Regions from separate parts of the Bradyrhizobium sp. USDA 4503 genome, predicted to be linked through region 4. Evidence: riboswitches for the same ligand, from Rfam matches in the RefSeq annotation. Region 4 holds a riboswitch; each other region holds the start of a gene.
The links. Region 4 has a riboswitch for cobalamin ahead of ACVMIH_RS23405 (TonB-dependent receptor). Riboswitches for the same ligand answer to the same signal wherever they lie in the genome.
Positions count from the first base shown of each region.

Region 1: it holds a riboswitch for cobalamin, as region 4 does, so the genes downstream of both, ACVMIH_RS01345 (DUF1636 family protein) here and ACVMIH_RS23405 (TonB-dependent receptor) in region 4, are expected to answer to the same signal.
Region 2: it holds a riboswitch for cobalamin, as region 4 does, so the genes downstream of both, metE (5-methyltetrahydropteroyltriglutamate--homocysteine S-methyltransferase) here and ACVMIH_RS23405 (TonB-dependent receptor) in region 4, are expected to answer to the same signal.
Region 3: it holds a riboswitch for cobalamin, as region 4 does, so the genes downstream of both, ACVMIH_RS25105 (TonB-dependent receptor) here and ACVMIH_RS23405 (TonB-dependent receptor) in region 4, are expected to answer to the same signal.

Region 1 covers NZ_JBSRXS010000001.1:283,231-287,276, forward strand. Annotated here, with positions in the region: gene ACVMIH_RS01335 (cobyric acid synthase) at 1-1,238, opposite strand, end outside; gene cobO (cob(I)yrinic acid a,c-diamide adenosyltransferase) at 1,250-1,903, opposite strand; cobalamin riboswitch at 1,940-2,151, shown strand; gene ACVMIH_RS01345 (DUF1636 family protein) at 2,246-2,620, shown strand; gene cobW (cobalamin biosynthesis protein CobW) at 2,617-3,651, shown strand; gene cobN (cobaltochelatase subunit CobN) at 3,651-4,046, shown strand, end outside.
Region 2 covers NZ_JBSRXS010000001.1:8,308,392-8,312,437, forward strand. Annotated here, with positions in the region: gene ACVMIH_RS39125 (nodulate formation efficiency C protein) at 354-1,013, opposite strand; cobalamin riboswitch at 2,225-2,425, shown strand; gene metE (5-methyltetrahydropteroyltriglutamate--homocysteine S-methyltransferase) at 2,525-4,046, shown strand, end outside.
Region 3 covers NZ_JBSRXS010000001.1:5,207,495-5,211,540, forward strand. Annotated here, with positions in the region: gene ACVMIH_RS25095 (ABC transporter ATP-binding protein) at 1-406, opposite strand, end outside; gene ACVMIH_RS25100 (FecCD family ABC transporter permease) at 403-1,446, opposite strand; cobalamin riboswitch at 1,559-1,756, shown strand; gene ACVMIH_RS25105 (TonB-dependent receptor) at 1,866-4,046, shown strand, end outside.
Region 4 covers NZ_JBSRXS010000001.1:4,849,933-4,853,978, reverse strand. Annotated here, with positions in the region: partial or broken gene ACVMIH_RS23415 (amidohydrolase family protein) at 1-427, shown strand, start outside; gene ACVMIH_RS23410 (CobW family GTP-binding protein) at 429-1,358, shown strand; cobalamin riboswitch at 1,588-1,783, shown strand; gene ACVMIH_RS23405 (TonB-dependent receptor) at 1,892-4,046, shown strand, end outside.

The DNA.
Region 1 (4,046 bases), 4.6 Mb from region 4:
TCAGCCGTACCGTCGAGTGATGCAAAGGGCCGCGCGCGATCCGGCCCGTCGGTGCGCCCGATATGGATTTCATAGGCGCTGATCGGCTGGCTGGTCGCGGCATGCACCGCGCTGGAGCGCGTCAGCGTCTTCTGTTCGGTCATGGTGGTTGCGACATCGAGCAGCCCGAGCCCGCGCGTTTCGCCGGCAGGACCTTCGATCCCATCGGGGTCGGCGACGCTGTGTCCTAGCATCTGGTATCCGCCGCACAGGCCGAGGACATGGCCGCCGCGGCGATGATGCGCGAGGAGGTCGATGTCCCAGCCCTGCGCGCGCAGGAAGGCGAGATCGCCGCGGGTCGATTTCGAGCCGGGCAGGATGACGAGCTTCGCATCACCCGGGATGGCTTCGCCCGGACGTACCATCACGAGATCGACGCCGGGCTCGAGCTTCAGCGGATCGAGGTCGTCGAAATTGGCAATCCGCGACAGCGCAAGGAACGCGATCTTGCACTGGCCGGGCTTGCGCGCCTCGCCGAGCCCGAGCGCATCTTCGGCCGGAAGTTCGCCGGCGCGGACGAACCAGGGCAGCACGCCAAAGCCGCGCCACGCCGTGCGTTCTTCGATCAGGCGATAGCCGTCGTCGAACAATGTCGGATCGCCGCGGAATTTGTTGATGACAAAGCCCTGGATCATCGCGGCATCATCAGGGTCGATCACCGTCTTGATGCCGACGAGCTGCGCGATCACGCCGCCGCGGTCGATGTCGCCGACCAGCACCACGGGCACGTCTGCTTTGCGCGCAAATCCCATATTGGCGATATCGGCTTTGCGTAAGTTGACCTCGGCGGGACTGCCGGCGCCCTCGACCAGCACCAGATCGGCGCGCTGCTTCAGGCGCGCAAAACTCTCCAGCACCGCGCCCATCAGCGATGGTTTCATGCCGGCATATTCGCGCGCGCGTGCGGTGGCGATCCGTTTGCCGTGCACGATGACCTGGGCGCCGACATCGGTCTCGGGCTTCAGCAGCACCGGGTTCATGTCGGTGTGCGGCTCGACGCCGGCGGCGAGCGCCTGCAACGCCTGCGCGCGGCCGATCTCGCCGCCATCGACGGTCACGGCGGCGTTGTTCGACATGTTCTGCGGCTTGAACGGCAGCACGCGCAGGCCGCGCCGTCTGGCGGCGCGGGCGAGGCCGGCGACGATGAGCGATTTGCCCACGTCCGAGCCGGCTCCCTGGATCATCAATGCGCGCGCCATCGTGATGCCCGTCAGAACTCGACGCCCGGCTGGGCCTTGATGCCGGAGCGGAACGGATGCTTTACCAGCGTCATCTCGGTGACGAGATCGGCAATCTCGATCAGCTCCTCCTTGGCGTTGCGCCCGGTGAGCACGACATGGGTCATCGGCGGCTTCGACGTGGTCAGGAAGTCGACGACATCGGCGATCGCGAGGTAGTCGTAGCGTAGCGCGATGTTGATCTCGTCGAGCACGACCATGCGCAGGCTCGGGTCTGCGATCAGCTGCTTGGCCTTTTCCCAGCCGGCTTGCGCTGCCGCGATGTCGCGGGCGCGATCCTGCGTCTCCCAGGTAAAGCCTTCGCCCATGGCGTGAAATTGACAGAGATCGCCGAAATGCCCGGTGAGCAGGCGGCGCTCGCCGGTATCCCAGGCGCCCTTGATGAACTGCACCACGGCGCAGGGAAAGCCGTGCGCCACACAGCGCACGATCATGCCGAACGCGGAGGACGATTTTCCTTTGCCGGCGCCGGTATGAACGATGATCAGGCCCTTTTCACCGCTCTTGGTCGCCATGATGCGGTCGCGGGCGGCCTTCTTTTTCGCCATCTTGTCCGCGTGGCGCGCATCCGGCGAAAGATCGGTGCCGACGGCGCCGTCTTCAGCGTCCTTTCCATCAGAAGTCATCACATTCCTTCGGCTTGACAAGTGCGAGGCTTGGACGAATGGTGGTCCTGCGTTGGTTCCTGTCCTACGACAGGCGAAGAGGGAATGCGATAGGGCTCCGCTAAATCGGGCCCGAAGCGCAGCCGCCCCCGCGACCGTGACCGGAGAGATGCCCAAGCCACTGATTCCATACGGAGTCGGGAAGGTGGGCATCGAAGGGTAAAACCTGCTCCGCAAGCCGGGAGACCTGCCAACGCAGCATGTTGTGAAACCGGCGGACGGGGTGTTCCGCGACGGGGAACGAACCTATCCAAAATCGGTTCGTGTGCCTCATCGCTTCCCGCTGTCAATCCAGGAAGGGCGATGAGCGTTACACTTCATGTCTGCATCACCTGCCGCGCCGGCCAGACGCCGGCGGAAGGTGAGCTCGCGCCCGGTGCACGCCTGCATGCCGCGCTTGTCGAGGCCGGCGTGCCTGATGACGTCAATCTGGTTCCCGTCGCATGCCTGTCGGCCTGCAGCCAGGGTTGCTCGGTCGCGCTCAGCGCGCCGGGGCGCTGGTCCTATGTCTACGGCCGACTGTCCGCTGATAATGCCGCGGATGTGATCGCCGGTGCCTCCGCCTATGCGGCGGCGCCCGACGGCATCGTGCCGTGGCGCAGCCGTCCGGAAATCTTCCGCAAGCAATCGCTCGCCCGCATTCCACCTCTTCCCGTCGTGCCGGAGGCCGCAGAATGACCACGCTCGCCAAAATTCCGGTCACCGTCGTGACCGGCTTTCTCGGCTCCGGCAAGACGACACTGATCCAGCATCTGATCCGCAATGCCAACGGCAAGAAGCTCGCGGTACTGGTCAACGAATTCGGCAGCGAAGGCGTCGACGGCGACATCCTGAAGTCGTGCGCCGACGCCAATTGTCCGGCCGAGAACATCGTCGAGCTCGCCAATGGCTGCATCTGCTGCACCGTCGCCGACGATTTCATCCCGGCGATGGAGCAGTTGCTGGCGCGGAACGTGAAGCCCGATCACATCGTGATCGAAACTTCCGGGCTCGCGCTGCCGAAGCCGCTGCTGAAAGCGTTCGACTGGCCGGAGATCCGTTCGCGGATCACGGTCGACGGCGTGATCGCGCTAGCCGACGCCGAGGCCGTCGCCGCCGGCCGTTTTGCGCCTGATCCGGCCGCGGTGGATGCGCAGCGTGCAGCGGACGACAATCTCGACCACGAGACGCCGCTGTCGGAAGTGTTCGAGGACCAGATCGCCTGTGCCGATATCGTGCTGCTGACCAAGGCGGATCTCGCCGGGGCGGAGGGGATCAAGGCAGCGAAAGCGGTGATCGCGGCCGAGATGCCGCGCGAGGTGCCGATGTTGCCCGTCGTCGACGGCACGATCGACGCGCGCGTGATCCTCGGGCTCGGGGCGGCGGCGGAAAGCGATCTCGCGGCGCGGCCGTCGCATCACGATGGCGAGGAGGAACACGAGCACGACGATTTCAATTCCGTCGTGATCGATCTTCCGGAAGTTTCGGATGTCGACGCGCTGGTCGCCTCGATCAAGGGGCTGGCGCGCGAGCAGAACGTGCTGCGCGCCAAGGGCTACATCGCGGTCGAAGGCAAGCCGATGCGGCTGTTGGTGCAATCGGTCGGCGAGCGGGTGCGGCATCAGTTCGACATGCCCTGGGGTGCCCGGGCACGGCAGTCGAAGCTCGTCGTGATCGGCGAACATGCCGACATCGATGAAGCCGCGATCAGGGCACGGCTTGGTGTCTGATGCACGTCGTCTTCCGCGAGAGTCGCGGCCTTGAGGAGACCGCGACGCCAAGGGACCTCGGCCAGGATCCGGCCGATCTCGTGGTGTTGTCGTTTTCCGACAGCGATCTTGCTGCCTTCGCGGCCGGCTGGCGGCGCGGCCGTGCTGCGCTGCCGTCGCTGCGGCTCGCCAATCTCGCGGAGCTGCGCCATCCGCTGTCGGTCGATACCTATATCGAGCGGACGCTCTCGCACGCCCGCGGCATTCTGGTGCGGCTGATCGGCGGCGAGCCCTATTGGTCATACGGGCTGGCCGCGGTGCATCGGCTGGCGAAGGAGCGCGGCATCGCCCTGGTCGTGCTGCCGGCGGATGGCCGCGACGATTTGCGGCTCGATGAATTCTCGACCTTGCCGGTC
Region 2 (4,046 bases), 3.5 Mb from region 4:
TCCTGCGGGTGCCTATTGGTCACGCGATGCGCTGCGCGCACGCCCGATCGGGACTGGCCTCAGCATCTCAACGCCTAGTCCCGGGAAGAATGGGATGGCGAGTTAGCAGCAGCGCAGATTGTGTCCTCTCACTGCGTTGCGTGCGGCGCGGTCGACCTAGCTCTCCCAAACTGGTACGCCGCCGCTCGCTGAGCGCTGCTCCTGGCACAAAAGGCCGAGAGCTATCGTGCTACCTGATTTTTCCATGGCGGGGCTGCAGGCCGTGAGAGACGCTCAGCCTCGCTGAGGCCTGGCAGGACGCGCGAGCGTTTTCAGCGCATGTGCCTTGCTGTCGGGCCCGAGGCGCTCAGCGCTCAATGAGTAGCGCTGCCGTCTTGCCCTCTGCGATCATTTGCCGAGGCCTTTCGCGCCCTCTCTATCGCTTCCAGTTCATTTGGCTCCATGTGATCGAACCACGAGCCAGGAGGAAAGGCCGCGATACGCTTGGCAAGGAAGGATTGTGGCTCCCAATCTTGTCCTTCGCGCTTCTCAAAGGTGATGACCCCGTTATGGGTGAAATGGCGAGGGCCTGGTATATTACAGTTTACCAATAGCAGAACGCGCCACCGATCCTCTTTCTCGGTCGGCTTGCCATTCCCCCCCGTTGCGTAATCCACGACAACGGGTTCGATGATATGGCAGCGGCCGTGCCGCAGAAGAGTTCCGAGCTTGCCTTGCGCGGTCGTCACAAAGTTGAAATTGACCGGATTATGCAGAAAGCGAAGATTTGCGTTTTTTTCGCCATCGGTGGCTTCACTGGCGATCAGCGAAAGCGCGAGGGCGCGCCAGCCCAATTCGATCGGCTTTGCATACGGAGACGCAACCTCAATCTTCCCATCGGTCCCGATCTTCCAGGTAATAACGTAGTGTTCGTCTGATTTATTATCGTGATGCCTGGTCCAAGAAAGATATACGTATTCAGTTCCGTCAATTCCTTCGGCAACTCCCCAGTTTCCAGGGACGAACTGCGCCACTTTCGAAACGTTGGAGACAATATGTTCTATTGTCTCACCGTCTTGCGCTCGCCACGTTGACTTGACTCTTTCGACGAGAGCGCTCTCGTCCGCGCGCACACTATTGCTCGTCGCAGCCAGGCCAACCAGGCAGATTAGCGATTGACAGAGACTAAACCAAAGCACACCTCTTGCAGATATTTTCTTCATAACCGCCGGACCATCTGGTTCTCATCCGCACGTTGATTCCAAGCGGGCGCCTTCAATGTTATGCGCGATTGAAAGAAGTTAGCGGCAACGTGACGCGGGCGCCCGCTGATGTCCCGCGCGAGCAGGCGCTGTCCCCTCTATGTCACGCGCCGCTAACTTCAGTGGGCCAGCCACAGCCTCAATTTGCTGTGCTGGACCAGCCCAGGAGGAGAAGCCCGGGCAATTGAGGGTTTGCATTCTTCGTGCCAGGAAATAACCGGCAATTCGCGCTGGATTCCTGTTGTCTTTGTCGACTTTCCGACCTGCGCTCGTTCCAATGTTCCCATTCTGCTGATCGGCCTTGGTGTTCTTTCTCCTCGCACCGGACGAAGCGCAGGCGAACGCTCGCTGCCAAGTTCCTGATGACAATCGGGAACGCTTTTGTCGCCATTGATCGCTCGGCGATGGGGCGCTGCGGAAGTGCCCTAGCAGCCTCAGCCGGGTTCACTTGCACTTGATGTCCGCGGAGTTGCGAAGCCGATCCTCAGCGCCGGGATCTGGAATCGGCGGCAGTGCAGGGTCTTCAGACAGGCCAATGATACGACGTCGTGCGTTGGGCCTTACGCAGGCGCGGTGATACTCATCGGCTGTGATCGATCGGTCGTGTCGTTCCTCTTCATGATTGGAGAAGCTACGCTTCCATCCGGTCGTGTCGAGCCGCAAGCAGGCAACGATGGAGTCGCACTAGCTTCGCCTTGAAGTGCTCAACAGGCTCAGAGCATCTGTCTAAGGGTTCGGCTTATGAACGGCCGTCCGCAAGGCTGGCACAGCGATGATGCCGAGGGCACGCCAAATAGCCATTCTCATTGCGAGAGCCTCCCCTGCCTCTGTTGAGGCGGATCGGTATGCGTGCTCAACCATTATCGCCAAGGCAGACCGTGAGACTCTTATCGTGGTCGAAGTGATTGGTCATTCATGTAGCCGATGTGGCGGCATCAACGTAAGGGATTGATCTGATAGGTTGACGGTAGAGGCATCTTGCCGATAATCCAAGTCGTCGAGGTTCTCCGGTCGCGCTTGATCCGGAGCTAAGAGGGAAGCCGGTGAAATGCCGGCGCTGCCCCCGCAACTGTGAGCGGCGAGCCGCTGTCCAACAAAGTCACTGAAGCCCGTGCGGCTTCGGGAAGGCCGGGCAGCAGCGATGACCCGCAAGCCAGGAGACCTGCCTCGACAATATACACGTCCACGGGCGGGGTGTCCCGGTGGTGCGCCAAGCAGTCGCCGCTCGAGCGATCCTGCCTGCGTCCGCCATGGCCTTTGCCCCCAAATATGGGGTTAACGCTATGTCTCTTCTCTCCCTTCCGGTTGCCACGCTCGGAACGCCACGGATCGGTCCAAGGCGCGAGCTCAAACGCGCGCTCGAAAGCTACTGGTCCGGCGCAATCAGCGAACAGCGATTGCTCGAGGATGCAGCTGGCCTGCGTGCCGCAAACTGGGCTCGCCAAAACTCCCTCGGTGTCACTGTCATTCCGTCGAACGATTTCTCGTTGTACGACCAGGTGCTCGACACCAGTGTCATGGTTGGTGCTATTCCGGAAATCTACGCCTCGAAAACCGAACCGGTTTCGCTCAAGACTTACTTCGACATGGCCCGCGGTTCGCAATGCGACCGGCAGGATGCGAGTTGCGGTCACGGATCGCGCGGATTTGGCGCTCCCGCGCAGGAGATGACCAAGTGGTTCGACACCAACTACCACTACATGGTTCCGGAATTTCATCGGGGACAGACGTTCCGCCTGTCCTCTCGCAAGCCTGTCGAGGAGTATGAGGAAGCCAAGGCCCTTGGGTTTCAGACCCGCCCTGTCCTGATCGGGCCGGTCACATTCCTAAAGCTTGGCAAGAGTGCTGATCCTGCGTTCCAGCCACTGTCGCTCCTGGATGACCTCATACCGGTCTATATCGAGGTTCTGCAGGAACTAGCCAAGCGGGGGGCAAACTGGGTTCAGTTCGACGAGCCCTGCCTGGTCCTTGATCTGGATGAGGATTCGCGAAAATCTTTGCTGCACGCCTATGACCGGCTCACCACGGAGGCCCCGGACGTCAAGATCATGGTCGCCAGCTATTTTGGCGATCTCGGCGACAATCTGGATACCGCCTTGAACATGCCCGTTGCCGGACTGCATGTGGATCTAGTTCGCGCGCCGAAGCTATTGGAGCGGATTATTGCCGCCTGCCGGCGCGATCTCGTCATGTCGCTTGGTGTCATCGACGGACGAAATGTGTGGCGGTCGGATCTGTCGGGGCTCCACCAGCAGCTGGATCCCGCCATTGCGAAGCTAGGCAGGGACCGTGTCCAGATCGCCCCATCCTGCTCGCTGCTTCATGTGCCGGTCGATGTTGAACTCGAGACCGGGCTTGATTCCGATGTTAAGAGCTGGCTTGCTTTCTCGGTTCAGAAGATGCGTGAGCTTGCGATCCTGGCGCGAGCGCTCGCAGGTGACCAGAACGTTGCGGAAGCTCTTGCGGAATCGCAACGTGCCGCGACCGTCCGCCGAACATCACCGAAGATCTGTGATGCCAATCTCGCTGTGCGGATGAGGGCTATCGACCAAGCCATGCGCCGGCGCGCCAGCCCATTTCTCCGTCGTGCCGAAATCCAACGCAAGCGCTTCGCACTACCGGCTTTTCCTACCACGACCATCGGATCGTTCCCGCAGACCGCAGAGGTCCGTAATGCCCGTGCGGCACATGCGCGAGGCGCGATGAGCGACGAGCAATATGACAAATTCCTTAAGGAGGAGACCGCGCGCGCTATACGTTGGCAAGAGGAAATCGGTCTGGACGTTCTCGTACACGGCGAGTTTG
Region 3 (4,046 bases), 360 kb from region 4:
GGCGATCGCTGAACTCAGTGACGTCGACCGCCTGCATCGCGCGCAGCACCGCCTCCATATCCGTCTGCGACAGCCGCGCCGGATCGGTCGCGCCGTGCGGATAGCGGCCGAGCGCGACGATGTCGCGCGCCGGCAGCGGCCAGTGCACCATGTGCCCCTGCGGCAGGTAGGCAAAACGTTTCGCACGCTCGCGCAGCGGCAGCGACGCCAGCGGATCGCCGCCGATCCGGATCTCGCCGCCCGACGGAATCAGCCCGGAGAGTGCGCGCAGCAGCGTGGTCTTGCCGGCGCCGTTCGGCCCGACCAGCGCGACCAGATGGCCCGATGGCAACGACAGCGAGACATCGTGCAGCACCTTGCGGCTGCCGAGCGAGGCATTGAGAGCGGCGGCGGAGAGCAGCGTCATGCCACGCCTCCGCCGAGCGCGCGGCGTTCGCGCATGATCAGATAGAGGAAGAACGGCACGCCGATGATCGAGGTCAGCACGCCGACCTTGATGTCGGAGGTCGAGGGAATGATGCGCACCGCGATGTCGGCCGCGAGCAGCAACGCCGAGCCGGTGAGCGCACTGGGCACCAAGAGCCGCGCCGGATCGTGACCGATCACGGGACGCATCAGATGCGGCGCAACCAGGCCGATGAAGCCGATCGTGCCGGTGACTGCGACCGCGCCGCCGACGCCAAGCGCCACGCCCGTGATCACGAAGAGCCGCAACCGCCCGACGTCGACGCCGAGGCTCTGCGCCGCCTCCTCGCCAAGCGTCAGCGCGCGGAAGGCGCTCGCCTGGCTGAGCAGGATGGCGGCGCCCGCGACGATGAAGGGCAGCGCCAGCGCCACGTGCTGGAAGCTGCGGTCCTCCAGCGAGCCGAGCAGCCAGAACGCGATCTCCAGCACCACAAACGGATTGCTCGAGAGATTCATCACCAGTGCGGTCGCGGCTCCCGCAAAGCTCGAGATCGCGAGCCCAGCGAGGATCAGGATCAACAGCCCGGCATTGCGGCCGGCGATCGCAAGCAGCGCGAACACCGAGCCGAAGGCGGCGATGATCGCCACCACCGGCAGCGCGTAGGAGCGCACATCGGCGAGGCCCAGCGCGATCACCAGCACCGCGCCGAACGCCGCCGATTGCGGCGCGCCGAATAGCGACGGCGAGGCCAGCGGATTGCGCAGCAGCCCTTGCAGCGCCGCACCGGACAGCCCGAGAATGCCGCCGATCGCAAATGCCAGGATGGTGCGCGGCAGGCGGATCTCGCGCACGATCACCTGCGCCACATCGCTGCCGCCGCCGAACAGCGCCTCGATCACCGCGAGCGGCGACAGCCGCACCGGCCCGATGCCGAGCGAGAACACACACAGCAGGACCACGAGCGCGAGCAGCGCCGCCGTGGCGCCCCACCGGCGCCGCGCCGCGACCTCGGCCGCCAAGGCAAAATCCTGCGCGCTCATCGGATCCATGCTCTTACAGCGATCGCCGTGGCAGACAAGCGACACTCGACAAAAACCGTGGCCGCGCGGCCGCCGCCCGACTTCCGCCGGATTGACTTTGCTACCCGGCCGAACCCTAGATGAACATGACGGTTCTTTCATGAGATGAAAAGGGAATGCGGTACGGGGAAACTTCCCCAACGCCGCGGCTGCCCCCGCAACTGTATGCGGTGAATCCTTCGTCACAGGCCACTGGGAATCTCGGTCCTGGGAAGGCGACGAAGGGTAACGACCCGCGAGCCAGGAGACCTGCCGTCAGCCGTGGTCACACGCGATGCTGCCGGTCGGGGAGTACAGGCATGAGCTTCACCTGATGCTGTGAGCACGATGGTGAGACTGGTTCGCGGTGACGTGCCACTGACGTTGCCGAGGCCTTGCTTATGTTCTCCTTCCCTTTCCATCGGCGGCGCCGCGCGCTTCTGCTCGCGTCGACGATGATCGCGCCGGCGATCCTTGTCTCCGCAGCGCGGGCGCAGCAGGCACCCGCTCCCGATCAGCTGCCGGCGATCGAAGTCACCAAGCCGGGCGACCAGAACGTCACGCGCGCCAGGCCGGCCGCTGACGAAGCGCCGGCGCCGCGACGCCCGGCGCCGGGCACCTCGCAAGGCAACAATACAGGCAGCGGAGCCGGATCGGGCACGACAGGGACCGGCGTGGCCACCGGAACGGGCGGCACCGGCGGCCGCCAGTTCGCCGGCATTGTCGGCTCCTCCTCGGCCGTGATCACCGCCGACGACATCGCGCATTCGCCGGTGCAGTCGTTACCCGAGATCCTCGCGCAGGTGCCGGGCGTGCAGCTGCAAACGCCCTATGGCGGACCGAACGGCGCCAAGACGTCGGTCGACCTGCGCGGCTTCGGCGCATTCGCGACCGACAATACCCTTTTCCTGCTCAACGGCCGCCGCCTCAACGACGTCGACAAGGCCGGCTTCGACCTCACCACGATTCCGCTCGATTCGATCGAGCGCATCGAGATCACGCGCGGCAACAGCGGCGCGGTGCTCTACGGCGACAACGCGGTGGGCGGCGTCGTCAACATCATCACCAAGACCGGCGTCGGCGGCCCGCCGACGACGATGCGGGCCGAGGCCGGAGTTGGCTCGTTCAACACCCGCATGGCCGCGGTCTCCGCGGCGCTCAATTCCGGCCCGTGGTCCACCTCGTTCTACGGCAACGGCATCAAGTCGGACGGCTACCGCGTCAACAATGCGCTCGACCAGCGCAACGCCGTCGGCAACATCAACTACACGACGCCTGATCTCACCGCCTTCCTGACCGTCACCGGCAGCGACCAGAAGCTCGGCCTACCCGGCGGACGGCTGGTCGATCCGTCGATCGGCGTGAACGAGCTGCTCACCGATCGCCGCGGCGCCGCGACGCCCTTCGACTATGCCAACCAGCAGACCGCCAGCGTCACCGCCGGCTTCACCAAGACGCTGATGAACGGCGTCGACCTCATCGTCGACGGCGGCTGGCGGCAGCGCGAGACGCAGAGCGGCTTCTTCGGCACGATGCCGACCATCAGCTTCGCTTCGACCTACAATGATGCCGCGCTGCAGACCTGGTCGCTGACGCCGCGGCTCAGCGTCAAGAATGTGATGCTGGGCATGCCGTCGACAATCCTGACCGGCATCGACTATTACGATTCGACCTTCCGCGAGGCGCGCGGCGCCTATCAGGGCGTCGACCCGTTCCACATCTACAATATCGAGCAGCAGAGCGTGGCCGGCTATTGGCAACATACGCTGGGCCTGTTGCCAACGACCGACATCTCCTACGGCGCGCGCGTCCAGAATACCAGCATCTCGGCGCGCGATCGCTACGACCCGAATGCGCCGTTCGCGTTCGACACGCAGGCGGCACCGCTCGACAGCAACGAGACGCAATACGCCCTGCATGTCGGCGCCGAGCATCGCCTGACCGACACCTTCTCGGTGTTCGGCCGCGCGGCGCGCGCGTTCCGCACGCCCGATGTCGACGAGCGCGTCGCATCCGGACCGTCGTTCGATCCGCTGACCTTCGCCCCGATCCCGCAGAATTTCCAGCTCAAGACCCAGACATCGCAGGACGTCGAGGGCGGCTTCCGGGTCAAGACCAACCTGTTTCAGGTCCAGACCAGCGTCTATCTGATGGATCTCGAGAACGAGATCCATTTCAACCCGGTGCTGTTCTTCAACACCAACCTCGACCCCACCCGCCGCTATGGCTCGGAAACCAGTGCCTCGCTCAAGTTCAGCGATACGGTGACCCTGCGCGGCGGCATGGCGATCACCCGCGCGGTGTTCCGCGAAGGCGTCTGGACCGGCAACGACGTGCCGCTGGTGTCGCGCTACACCGGCAATCTCGGCGTCACCTGGAATATCTGGCAGAACTACCTGGTGTTCGACGCCACGGTGCGGGCCTGGAGCTCGCGCATCATGGACAACGACCAGGCCAACACCCAGAGCCGGATTCCCGGCAACGCCACCGCCGATATCAAGCTGAGCGGGCAAGTTGACCGCTTCTTCTGGTCACTAAGCGTGAACAACCTGTTCAACGCGCTCTATTACGACTACGCCATC
Region 4 (4,046 bases):
GATGCCGTGGACGCTGTCGGACGGCCGCCCCTACAGCGGCGACGCCTGGCCGCTGCCCGACGATGCCACCTCGCATCCGCGCTCGGCCGGCTGCTTCACCCGCTTCATCCGTGAATGGGTGCGCGAGCGCAAGAAAGTGTCGCTGCTCGAGGGCATCCGCAAATGCGCGCTGATCCCGGCCGAGATCCTGTCGGCGAGCACGCCGGCGATGCGGGCCAAGGGCCGGCTGCAGGTCGGCGCCGACGCCGATGTTGTGGTGTTCGACTACGAGACGCTGAGCGATCGCGCGACCTTCTCGGCGATGAATCGTCCGGCGGAGGGCGTGCGGCATCTCGTGGTCAGCGGCCAGCCGCTGATCAGCGATGGTGTGCTCGATGTCGCGGCGCGTCCCGGCCGGCCGGTGCGCCGGCCTATCACGGGGGGCTGAGGTGCCGGTCCCGATCCTGCTGGTCGCGGGCTTCCTCGGGGCGGGCAAGACCACGGTCGTCAACCATCTGCTGGCGCATGCGCAAGGGCGGCGCATCGCCGCCGTGGTCAACGATTTCGGTGCGATCAATATCGACGCCGAGCTGATCGCCGGCGCCAGCGACGGCGTGGTCAGCCTGAGCAATGGCTGCATCTGCTGCACGCTGGAGGGCGCCCTGCTGCGCACGCTCGCCACGTTGCTGCGGCGTGATCCGCGTCCCGAATTCATCGTGATCGAGACCAGCGGGATCGCCGATCCCGCCGACATCGTGCGCAACCTGATGGATCCCGTGATCTGGAAGGAGGCGCCGCTGGAGACCGTGCTGTGCGTGGTCGACGCGACGCAGCCTGCGGCGATGCTGAACGATGCGCTGCTGCGCTCGCAGCTCCGGGCGGCGGATGTGGTGGCGCTGAGCAAGGTCGATCTGACTGACGCCGCTGCGTGCGCCGCGATCCGCGACGCCGTGCGCGCGGTGCGTCCGGCGGCCGTGGTGGTCGATGCCTTGCATGGCGAGGTGCCGGCCGCGCTGCTGTTCCCAGCGGACCTCGATCATGTGTCGGCGCCGCGCGAGACCGCGCCGCGACGGCCGTCGTCCGATCGCTTCGACACGCTGAGCTGGACCTCGGAGCGGCCCGTCGTGCTGCCGCGCTTGCAGCAGGCGATCGGCAGACTGGCGCCGAAGCTGGCGCGGGCGAAGGGATTGTTCGAGACGGTGGAGCAGCCCGGGCGGCTGACCGTGCTTCACCTCGCCGGCGGCCGCGCGACCTTGGCTGCGGGCGGCGTGCCGTCGCCCGGCGTGCCGCGCACGCGCATCGTGTTCATCGCCGAGATGGGTGCGCTGTCGCGCGCGGAGATTGATGAGGTGATGCAGGGATGCGTCGAGGCTCAGTGACGCGAACCTACGTTTCCCGTCATACTGAGGTGCGAGGGAAGCGGCGTCTCGAAGGATGAATCGGCCACCAGCCGGGCCGTGCATCCTTCGAGACGCGCGTGCCGCGCTCCTCAGGATGACGGGTTGCCTTTCGGCGTCAGCCCTCGACGTCGCTGTGTCATCGCCGCAGCAGCATCTCGCAAAGCATGTGTGCGACAATCGCATCGAATTGACAGCCTTGCCGGCACCACCTATCGTTTTTGCCGACGGTTCCCTTCGGGGATCAAAAGGGAATGCGGTGCGAGGGTAACCCCAATGCCGCAGCTGTCCCCGCAACTGTAAACGGCGAGCCTTTCGTCAATTTTGCCACTGGGCCATCGGCCCGGGAAGGCGTCGACAGGCGATGACCCGTGAGCCAGGAGACCTGCCGTCAGTCGTGGTCACACGCGAGTACATCGGGCGGGGGCGTCCTGGTGGGATCGGAGCACTGCCTTTTTTGGCAATGCGCCAGTCCACGTTCGCGGTGACGTGCCACGTTACCGCGAGTCCTTTTCATGTCTCCGTCCTCTCCCGTTGCGCGCAAATGGCGCCTCGGTCTTCTCTGCTCCCTGTCATCATTGTTGTTGCCGGTCGAAGGCTCGGCACAAACGCCGCCACCAACCAGACTCGATCCGATTGAGGTCGCGCCTTCCGCTGCGGCAAAGCCGAAGCCTGCGGCGCGCAGCCGTGACATGACCGCTGCGGCGCGGCCACGGCCGAGGCCTGCAACAGCCGGCAACGCCCCGCGCGTCGCGGCGTCGGGCGTACCGGGATCGGCATCGCCGACGCTCAATGCCACCACGCAGGGCGGCACCGGCAGTCGTCTCAACCTGACGCCGCTGCAGACGCCGGCCAGCGTCGAGATCATCACGGCGCAGACCATCGCTGAACGCGGCCAGCATAATGTGCTCGATGCCGTCACCCAGGACGCGGCCGGGTTCGTCGCAACGCCGGCGCCAGGCAATGGCGGCCTGTCGTTCAGCACCCGCGGCTTTGCCGGCAGCAACTCGGTGATGACGCTGTATGACGGCACGCGCTTCTATATCGGCTCCGGCACGCTGACGTTCCCCTATGACACCTGGTCGACGCAGCGCATCGAAGTGCTGCGCGGCCCGGCCTCGGTGCTGTACGGCGAAGGCGCGATCGGCGGCGTCATCAACGTGATTCCGAAGAAGCCGCAGAGCACGCCCTATAACGAGGCCGAGGTTTCGCTCGACAGCAACATGACGCGGCGGCTCTCGGTGGACAGCACCGGTCCGATCAATCCCAATGTGTCGTACCGCATCAACGCCACCGGCAACATGTCGGACAGCTGGGTCGATCGCGACAAGACCTCGAACGCGGTGGTCTCCGCTGCCGTGCGGGTGCAGGCGTCGGACAATCTCGCCTTCACGCTCTCGGAAGATTACGGCGATCGCAGCCCGTCGCGCTATTTCGGCACGCCGCTGATCAACGGCGCGATCCAGGACGCGCTGCGTTTCAAGAACTACAATGCAGCGGACAGCGCGATCCGCTATCAGGACAGCTGGACCCGGTTCAAGACCGAGTGGGACGTCGCCGACGGCATCAAGGTCAACAACACGCTGTATTACCTGACCAGCGAGCGGCACTGGCGCGACATCGAGAACCACACCTGGAATCCGAAGACCCAGCTGATCGATCGCACGAGCTATATCGAGATCTTCCACGACCAGAAGCAGCTCGGCAACCGGATGGATACGACCTTCAGCGGCCACGTGTTCGGCCTTGCGAACCAGGTCGTCGCCGGGTTCGACGTCAACCGGATCGACTTCACCCATACCAACAACTCGCCCTATGGCGGCGCGTCGTCGGTCAATCCTTATGTGTTCGATCCCGGATCGTTCTTCGCCACGACGACGGCGACCACGCCGGGCTTCAACGCGATCGTCAATCAATACGCGCTGTTCGCCGAGGATCGGCTCTCGCTGACCGATCAGTTGTCGCTGGTGACCGGGGTCAGGTATGATCGCCCCGGAGTGGACCGCACCGACTACAAGACGCCGGCAAACAGTTTTGAGACGACGCTATCGGGCACTAGCTGGCGCGCGGGCCTCGTTTACGAGCCGATCAAGAACCTCGCGTTCTATGGCCAGTACGCGGTCGGCGTCGATCCGGTCAGCAATCTGATCTCACTGTCGACCACGCAGAAGACATTCCAGCTTGCGACCGGCAAGCAGACCGAGATCGGGGTCAAGCAGTCGTTCTGGGGCGGCCGCGGCGAGTGGACGCTGGCCGCCTACGAGATCGTCAAGACCGGGCTCACGATTCCCGATCCCGGCAACCCTACCGGCGGCGTGGCATTGCAGATCGGCCAGCAATCATCCCGCGGGGTCGAAGGATCGATCGGGCTCGCGCTGAACGACGGCTGGCGCGTCGACGCCAATCTTGCGCTGTTGCGCGCCAGATACGACAACAACAGCCAGGTGGTCGGCGGCAAGATCGTCAGCTTCAACGGCAATGTCCCGGTCAACGTGCCGCAGCAGGTCTCGAATGTCTGGCTGACCTGGGATTTCGCGCCCAACTGGTCGGTCTATGGCGGCGTGCAGATCGTCGGTGCGATGTACTCCGATCTTGCCAACACCCAGCTGCGTCCGGGCTACAATGTGGTCAATGGCGGCGTCAGGTGGAAGCCGGATGACCGCACCACGG